Zymomonas mobilis subsp. pomaceae ATCC 29192: one gene and its partners. The protein of the gene in region 3 interacts with the protein of the main gene of each other region in a pairwise test. Links are inferred from orthologs where the notes say so. Each region holds a gene or a part of one and is shown on either strand. Other genes may lie near its edges.

Region 1 (3,000 bases), 460 kb from region 3 along the record:
GAACCATCAAATCTGTAATACCCCGAACACCCTGTTGTAATACTTCATCCGCCATTTCAAAGGCTTGTTTGAAGGTTGTATTTGGGTTCGCAATCAAGAACAGATTCTGGTTCGGAATAACGATCAGGGTATCAACATGTTTTTGTAATTCTTCAATACCCGTTTCAGCCGCCCGCGCGCGCCGTTTCCCCTCAAAGTTAAATGGCTTAGTAACAACCCCAACCGTCAGAATACCACGATCACGTGCTACTTTTGCGATGACAGGCGCAGCCCCCGTGCCCGTACCGCCGCCCATACCGGCAGCAATAAAGCACATTCTAGCCCCTTCTAACGCTTCTTGAATCTGCTCGATAGTTTCTTCAGCAGCAGCTTTCCCTACTTCGGGACGTGACCCTGCCCCCAAACCTTGCGTTGTCGTTGGGCCAAGCTGAATACGTTGCGCGGCCGGAGAGATATTTAAGGCCTGTGCATCCGTATTAGCTACAATAAAGTCTACACCCTGTACATCGGATGCAATCATATTAGCAACAGCATTTCCGCCGCCGCCACCGACGCCAATCACGCTAATCCGGGGCAGTTCACTTACTTCGCCGCTATCACTGGACCGCATGAATTCGATGGTCATTTACGCTCTCCGTCCCAAATACATTTCTGTCAGGCTTACCCTAGGCTACAATGTTATAAAATCGGATTTTTGCAAATTACGATTTTGTTATCGATTTGTTGTAAAGAAGATTACCGGCTCTAATCAAATAACCTATTTCATCATATACCCTGATGACTAAATCTTATCTTGCCTGAAGATACCATTAAAAGCACGAGAAAATATGAGCCAAAACTTTAATTTTTAATATATTTTCAATATTCGCGCCGAAACATCTGAAAAAGACGTTTAAAAGAACCGACAAAAGAAGATTTCCCACCTGACATATTACTATAAGAAAGTGGCCTTAAGTCAAAAGGTTCCGAAGCCGCATGTAAAATTAGACCGGTGAGTGTTGCAAAAGCGGGACCACTATGGGCATCTGGTAAACCAATAAGCCCGTGAGGCCGACCGATTCTAACTGATCGGCCTAAAACACCCTGAGCATAATCCGCAATTCCCTTCAGCTCTGCCCCACCTCCTGTTAAAACGACCTGACGACCAACAGGGCCATTATAGCCTAAGGATTTAAGCGCTTCTGCAATATGCCCCATCCAGTGATCCAACCGTTTTCGGATTACCCCGATTAATTGCGCCCGACTAATCCGTTGTGGATCAATTACATCTTCGACATTGGCAATAGGAGCAACATCTATCATCTCATGATTATCGCGCGGTGAACTTTGTGCAGAACCATAAAAACACTTCAATCGTTCTGCATCGGAACGTCTGGTGCCAAAGGCCGCAGCAATATCATCTGTAATATCAGAAGCCCCCATGGGAAGAGACGCCAGCCCGACCAGTAATCCCCCTGCAAAAAGGGAAACATTCGTAACCCCAGCCCCCAATTCAACCAAAGCCACACCCAACTCGCGTTCTTCTTCAAACAGACAAGACATACCTGCGGCAATTGGCGCAGCAACAATCGCTTGAACTTCAAGATGGGATGAACGCACGGCTAGTTCAAGATTTCTAACCGGTGAAGGTTCGGCAGCAATAACGTGAATATCTACCCCCAAACGATCAGCATAAAGACCGATCGGGCTTTTGACGCCTTTTAACCCATCTAAAGTATAAAGTGCCGGTTGGGCGTGAAGCACCATATGCCCGTTTGGCTCAATTGAATCCCGCCCTGTTGCCAGTAACGTCTCCATATGAATTTCTTCAATACGCTGACCATTAAGTGCCACTTCAATAGAGGTTAAATCTGAAAGAAGCCCCCCCGCTGAAAAAGATACCCAGACAGATTCTATATTAATACCAGCGATACGTTCAGCTTGTTCGACCGCTTCACGGACAGCTTTTTCGGTTTTTTCCATGTCGAACAGGTAGCCCCGACGCACCCCCAGACTTTCTCGCTGACCACTTCCCAACACCTGTAAAACATTATCGGCATGTTTTTCGACAATCAGCGCTGAAATCTTGGAAGAGCCGATATCAAGCGCAGTAATGAGATTACCGTCTTTGACAGGGGTCATGGTGCGATGTCGATCCTTCATATTCTATCGCCGACTGGTGGCGGAGCAGGTTTAGCAGATTTAACGGGTTTAGTCGGCATATCATGCGCAATTCTGGCTGTAATCGGTGCCGTAGGAATCCGCATGTCGAACCGGACATAACCTCGTTCTAGTAGGTGATGTTCACGATTAGCATGCGAAAAACGCGTCAAAGCAACCTCAGCCTCACTGCCTTCTGGAAGTGCAAGGGTTTCACCAGAGGCGAAATGCAGATCCCAACGTCGATTGCCTATCCAACTGGCCGCATCTACCCTTGATTTCAAATCGGGAGAATTTTCTAAAAGTCGTGTTAAATCTTCCAGATGAAGATTAGCCCCTGCCCCGATAACCAAAGGCAGTTCAGGCACTGCGTGAGGATCAACATCAGCAATAAGGATGCCGCTGTTATCGACCAGTTTTAAGGCCCCATGATATTGCCAAACAGCGGCTGGTTTACGCTCGATAATATCAACAACCAACGTATCAGGCCAACGGCGGGATACCCTTGCATCTTCAATCCAGCCAAAGCGTAACAGACGATCACGAATAATATTCAGGTCAACTAACGGCATAGCCAGACTCTGCTGAGTAGAGGCTATTTCATAGATAGCTTGTCGATCCATATGATGGAGACCAACAATTTCAACATGTTGAACCGAGAATCCTTTGCGCCCCAAATATTCTCCGCTTTTTGTTGCCAGCATCTGCGGCCAATGTGCTATCCATAATCCAACACATAAAGCCGAAATTATAAGAATAACTAAAAGATAGCGTAATGCCTGTTTCAAAGCCGGATGATAAAGGAAACCTAACCAAGAAGGTAATGCAGATAGGGATATCTCTTTGGTAGGGCGCTTAGGA
Region 2 (2,952 bases), 470 kb from region 3 along the record:
AACGTCTTTCTGTTTCATCATCGGGATGGCTCGTCAAAGCCATTTCATAAGCCGATGTAGCCTTTCCATTATTCCCCATCAGATCATAAGCAAGCCCTGTGTCGCTGGCTAATGTTGCGGGCGGTATTCCGTTTGAAATCGCTTCATGAAAATATTTAAGGGCTTGTTGAGGTTTTTCTTGCTGAATAAAAATAGATCCCAAAGCCGCTTTTACTTTACCATCATGGGGTGCCATATTTTCTGCACGGGTTAAAAAGCCAAGAGCCGCATGCATATCCCCTGCTCGATAAGAAGCGAGGCCCGCTCCGATCAAGGCATTTATGTCATGGGGTTGCGCTGCCAGTCGGCGCAAATAAACAGTAAGATCGGGTTTATCTGTTTGATTTTCAGCAGTTTGGGCATGTAGGGCAGTACAAGGGGCAATAGAGGTTGAAACTAATAAGCTGGCAATGACCGCTTTGAAAATATATCGCATCTTAAGGGATGCTATTTTTTCTGTGATCCCTGAAAACGGATGAAACCGAAATCCCGTTTTTATAATTGAACAGGAAAAAGTATCATGTGTAAATTTTTTCGTATCAATAGCCATGAAGGCTAGAAAGCCAACTGTTTTACCGAACGCAAGCATAAAGCGACAAAGAATAGCTGATATCCGATAAAATGCCTTTTTTATTAAAGATCTTATCGGTTTATACTCTAATCCCAGCTTTGAAGTAATAAAATGGCTGTTTTTGTTATCCTTAGATATAAGGTAACAAAAACAGCCTGAAAAATTAACTTAAAATATAGTCTTCAGTTAGTTACCCTGACGGTTAAGAAACTGTGGAATATCAACACGTCCACGCGTTTCTGTTGCATTATCTTTGCGATCCGTCCCCCGGGCAATATTGGACATCCGTTCAAATAAAGTGCTGCCTTCCCGTACCAAGCGAGGCGCTGGACGATTGGGTTCATTTGACCAACCTGAAGGCTGGGATTCTTCAGTCTGCTTTGGTGAAGCAACAGAAGAGGGCATTTCGTTTTTAACGGAAGGTGTTAAAGTCTCTTTCCCCAGCAAGAGTTCCTCTTCAACAGGATGGGATTGCGGCGCTGCCATTCTGGGAGAAGAATGCTGGGACGCAACAGATTGCTGCGCGTTAGATAAAGGTGCAGAGGATGCCGTATTATGACCTGAAAGCGGTGTATTCAGGTTTGTATACTCTTTATTCTCTTCCACTGATTCCTTTTGATTGGAATCAATCCCTGTTGCCACAACGGACACACGGATGCGTCCATCCAAATCTTCGTTAAAAGCTGATCCGAAGATGATATTGGCATCTTCATCGACCAATTCACGAATATGATTAGCGGCTTCATCCATTTCCATAAGCGTCATATCATCGCCACCGATAATCGACACGATAACACCGCGTGCACCATTCATGGAAACGCCATCAAGCAACGGATTGGCAATGGCTTTTTCTGCTGCTTCAATGGCACGGTTATCACCCGAGGCTTCTCCGGTTCCCATCATCGCTTTACCCATTTCACTCATTACAGAACGGATATCAGCAAAATCGAGATTGATAAGACCAGGACGAACCATCAAATCTGTAATACCCCGAACACCCTGTTGTAATACTTCATCCGCCATTTCAAAGGCTTGTTTGAAGGTTGTATTTGGGTTCGCAATCAAGAACAGATTCTGGTTCGGAATAACGATCAGGGTATCAACATGTTTTTGTAATTCTTCAATACCCGTTTCAGCCGCCCGCGCGCGCCGTTTCCCCTCAAAGTTAAATGGCTTAGTAACAACCCCAACCGTCAGAATACCACGATCACGTGCTACTTTTGCGATGACAGGCGCAGCCCCCGTGCCCGTACCGCCGCCCATACCGGCAGCAATAAAGCACATTCTAGCCCCTTCTAACGCTTCTTGAATCTGCTCGATAGTTTCTTCAGCAGCAGCTTTCCCTACTTCGGGACGTGACCCTGCCCCCAAACCTTGCGTTGTCGTTGGGCCAAGCTGAATACGTTGCGCGGCCGGAGAGATATTTAAGGCCTGTGCATCCGTATTAGCTACAATAAAGTCTACACCCTGTACATCGGATGCAATCATATTAGCAACAGCATTTCCGCCGCCGCCACCGACGCCAATCACGCTAATCCGGGGCAGTTCACTTACTTCGCCGCTATCACTGGACCGCATGAATTCGATGGTCATTTACGCTCTCCGTCCCAAATACATTTCTGTCAGGCTTACCCTAGGCTACAATGTTATAAAATCGGATTTTTGCAAATTACGATTTTGTTATCGATTTGTTGTAAAGAAGATTACCGGCTCTAATCAAATAACCTATTTCATCATATACCCTGATGACTAAATCTTATCTTGCCTGAAGATACCATTAAAAGCACGAGAAAATATGAGCCAAAACTTTAATTTTTAATATATTTTCAATATTCGCGCCGAAACATCTGAAAAAGACGTTTAAAAGAACCGACAAAAGAAGATTTCCCACCTGACATATTACTATAAGAAAGTGGCCTTAAGTCAAAAGGTTCCGAAGCCGCATGTAAAATTAGACCGGTGAGTGTTGCAAAAGCGGGACCACTATGGGCATCTGGTAAACCAATAAGCCCGTGAGGCCGACCGATTCTAACTGATCGGCCTAAAACACCCTGAGCATAATCCGCAATTCCCTTCAGCTCTGCCCCACCTCCTGTTAAAACGACCTGACGACCAACAGGGCCATTATAGCCTAAGGATTTAAGCGCTTCTGCAATATGCCCCATCCAGTGATCCAACCGTTTTCGGATTACCCCGATTAATTGCGCCCGACTAATCCGTTGTGGATCAATTACATCTTCGACATTGGCAATAGGAGCAACATCTATCATCTCATGATTATCGCGCGGTGAACTTTGTGCAGAACCATAAAAACACTTCAATCGTTCTGCATCGGAACGTCT
Region 3 (2,910 bases):
GCATTTTACTTTTGTCCAGTGGGGCTATTTCCGGCTTAAATATAGCGGTAGCAGATACAGGCGTCTCGACCGCCAATAATTGCGTTACGGCCTTAGTATTCCCATCCTTGGGCAATTTTTTATGGCTACTCTGTTTTTGAGATATAGCTTTACCCATCGTGACCTGTTCAGGGGGCGCATCTGGCTCGAATATCTTTTCAACCATAATATAATCTAAACGCGCGGGGTTTGCTGTAGGTAACGCAAAAGCCCCATCGCTATTTAATTTTGATATAATCGCAACAGGTATATCCGGCGGGTAAATCCCCCCAGTACCAGATGTCACTAATAAATCGCCTATTTGAAAAGGCGACTGTCCTGCAATAAGCGGACGAATATCTAATAAACCATCCCCTCTTCCCGAAGCTAAGGCAGGGACACCCGAACGAACAATTTTAACAGGAAGGGTATTGGATGAATCAACTAATAATAAAATACGGGCAGAAAAATGACCGGTAGCTAAAACGCGGCCAACCAAGCCTTCTGAAGAGCGCACCGGCATCCCTGTGATGACGCCTGAGGAAGAACCAAGATCAATGATAGCAGTACGACGGCTGGTCGTTAGAGGAGAACCAATGACATGCCCCACCGCTACCCGCATAGGGGTATGATCCACTAAATTCAGCATACGCTTTAAACGGATATTATCCGCATTTAAAATCTGCGCTTCAATAAGCTGTGGCCTTAATTTTTCAATATTCGCTTTTAGTGCCCGATTTTGGCTCCCAGCATTGATATAATCGGCAATGCCATCCCTGCTGTTATGCAAAATTGTCACGACCCCATGACCAAAACGTGACAAGGGACTGGTGCAGTCTGTGATAAAGCCGATAACCCCATTATATTTATCAGGATAAACATTCGATAGTATCAGCATTACCGCGGCAGCAATGATCCCCCCGATAGCAAAGACATAACTGGTAAATAAGCCTAGTTGCGCCCGCCTAGAAAAACCGGAATTACGAAAGCGAGGCGGTGCCATGCAGGAAAAGACCCCTTATCTCATCGTATAAACTCAGGCTGTTTGTAAAACAGCCCTGAAAGTTGGATCTTCAAGCGCCCGTCCTGTTCCCATGGCAACACAAGTCAAAGGATCATCCGCAATAGTAACAGGTAATGAGGTTTCTTCACGTAAAACAGTATCCAATCCAGAAAGTAAAGCACCGCCCCCCGTTAAAACAATGCCCTGATCGACAATGTCGGCGGCCAGTTCTGGGGCCGTATTTTCAAGCGCCAAGCGGACACCTTCGACAATAGCCGCCACAGGCTCGGATAAAGCTTCGGCAATCATAGCCTGATTAATCTGGATTTCTTTTGGGACACCATTAACAAGATCACGACCTTTAATACTGATCGTCATACCAATGCCATCGTCGGGCATACGAGCGGTGCCCATTTCCTTCTTAATACGTTCAGCGGTAGCTTCTCCGATCAGAAGATTAAAATTACGACGGACATAAGAGCCAATCGCTTCATCCATTTTATCGCCGCCAACCCGGACAGAGGTAGTATAAGCCAAGCCGCGCAAAGACAACACTGCCACTTCGGTTGTGCCGCCGCCTATATCAACAACCATAGACCCGATCGGTTCGGTAACGGGCATTTCTGCCCCAATCGCGGCCGCCATTGGCTCATCAATCAAAAAAACCTGACTAGCCCCTGCATTAGAGGCCGCATCACGAATAGCCCGCCGTTCCACAGAAGTGGAGCCTGATGGTACACAGACGACGATTTCAGGAAAACGCCACGGACGTGCCTTTCCTCCGTGCACTTTTTGGATAAAATGCTTAATCATCTGCTCTGCAACATCAATATCAGCAATGACGCCATCGCGCATCGGACGAATAGCCTGAATGCTATCGGGGGTTTTCCCCATCATTAGTTTGGCATCATTACCAACAGCACGCACCCGCTTAACGCCATTTAAAGTTTCAATAGCCACCACAGAAGGCTCGTTCAAAACAATGCCGCGGCCACGCAGATAAACAACAGTATTAGCGGTTCCAAGATCAATCGCCATGTCATGGGACATGAATTTAAACAGGCGGGTAAAAAGAGACATTCAGGCATCCGTCCGCTAGCAAGGGGCTTTAGGAATGAGGTAAGAAAGGCTATAAGCTTCTCTTACCGAGATTACTCGATATATTGATGATACACCGGTATAAAGGAATAGGTGAGACAATTATTTTATATTCCCTATACCGATCCTGAACATCAATATACTATTTATAAAACTTTATAAAAAGTCATTCTCCAGTTTCACATAAATATTAAACCGGAAAGCTGAAGAAAAGCGCTTGGGGCAGGGTTACCGATATGTCAATACGCCGTCTACCAGAGGATGTGATAAATCGTATCGCAGCTGGAGAAGTCGTTGAAAGACCAGCAAGTGCGCTTAAAGAATTGGTCGAAAATGCTATAGATGCCGGTTCGACCCATATTAGCATTCGCCTTTTAGCGGGTGGATTAGAAGGCCTTGAGGTTATCGATAATGGTATCGGTATTTCTGCTGATGAAATGGCGCTGGCCTTGGAACGTCATGCAACCTCAAAATTACCCGATAATGATGCCATAGAAGCTGTTACGACGCTTGGCTTTCGGGGAGAAGCGCTGCCTTCTATTGCGAGTGTTGCCCGCCTTGTTTTAGAAAGCCGCATTCTTGATAGTGACAGCGGATGGCAACGGACTATTGATAATGGTCAGTTGGAAAAAGAAGGGCCAGCCGCCCTCCCTCATGGTACAAGAATAAAGGTAGAAGATTTATTCGCACGCCTTCCAGCGCGACGTAAATTCATGCGTAGCGCTAAAAGTGAGTATATAGCCTGCCTTGATATTGTTCGCCGATTAGCGATGGCACGACCCGATATAGGT

What was found.
Region 1: the proteins of ZYMOP_RS04330 (region 3) and ftsA interact in binary tests that used the Escherichia coli proteins (3 or more experiments, as listed by UniProt). The link is inferred for Zymomonas mobilis subsp. pomaceae ATCC 29192 from one-to-one orthologs.
Region 2: the proteins of ZYMOP_RS04330 (region 3) and ftsZ interact in binary tests that used the Escherichia coli proteins (3 or more experiments, as listed by UniProt). The link is inferred for Zymomonas mobilis subsp. pomaceae ATCC 29192 from one-to-one orthologs.

Annotation. Positions count from the first base shown.
Region 1 is NC_015709.1:495,297-498,296, forward strand. It holds ftsA (cell division protein FtsA), read right to left. Parts: upstream 2,143-3,000; coding sequence 859-2,142; downstream 1-858. Other genes in the region: ftsZ (cell division protein FtsZ), read right to left, coding at 1-625; ZYMOP_RS02200 (cell division protein FtsQ/DivIB), read right to left, coding at 2,139-3,000. UniProt on the Escherichia coli protein: Essential cell division protein that assists in the assembly of the Z ring. May serve as the principal membrane anchor for the Z ring.
Region 2 is NC_015709.1:493,719-496,670, forward strand. It holds ftsZ (cell division protein FtsZ), read right to left. Parts: upstream 2,204-2,952; coding sequence 797-2,203; downstream 1-796. Other genes in the region: ZYMOP_RS02185 (SPOR domain-containing protein), read right to left, coding at 1-475; ftsA (cell division protein FtsA), read right to left, coding at 2,437-2,952. UniProt on the Escherichia coli protein: Essential cell division protein that forms a contractile ring structure (Z ring) at the future cell division site. The regulation of the ring assembly controls the timing and the location of cell division.
Region 3 is NC_015709.1:959,435-962,344, forward strand. What follows is about bases 79-2,910. They hold ZYMOP_RS04330 (rod shape-determining protein), read right to left. Parts: upstream 2,102-2,910; coding sequence 1,055-2,101; downstream 79-1,054. Other genes in these bases: mreC (rod shape-determining protein MreC), read right to left, coding at 79-1,021; mutL (DNA mismatch repair endonuclease MutL), read left to right, coding at 2,356-2,910. Also shown: more of mreC, read right to left, coding at 1-78. UniProt on the Escherichia coli protein: Forms membrane-associated dynamic filaments that are essential for cell shape determination. Acts by regulating cell wall synthesis and cell elongation, and thus cell shape.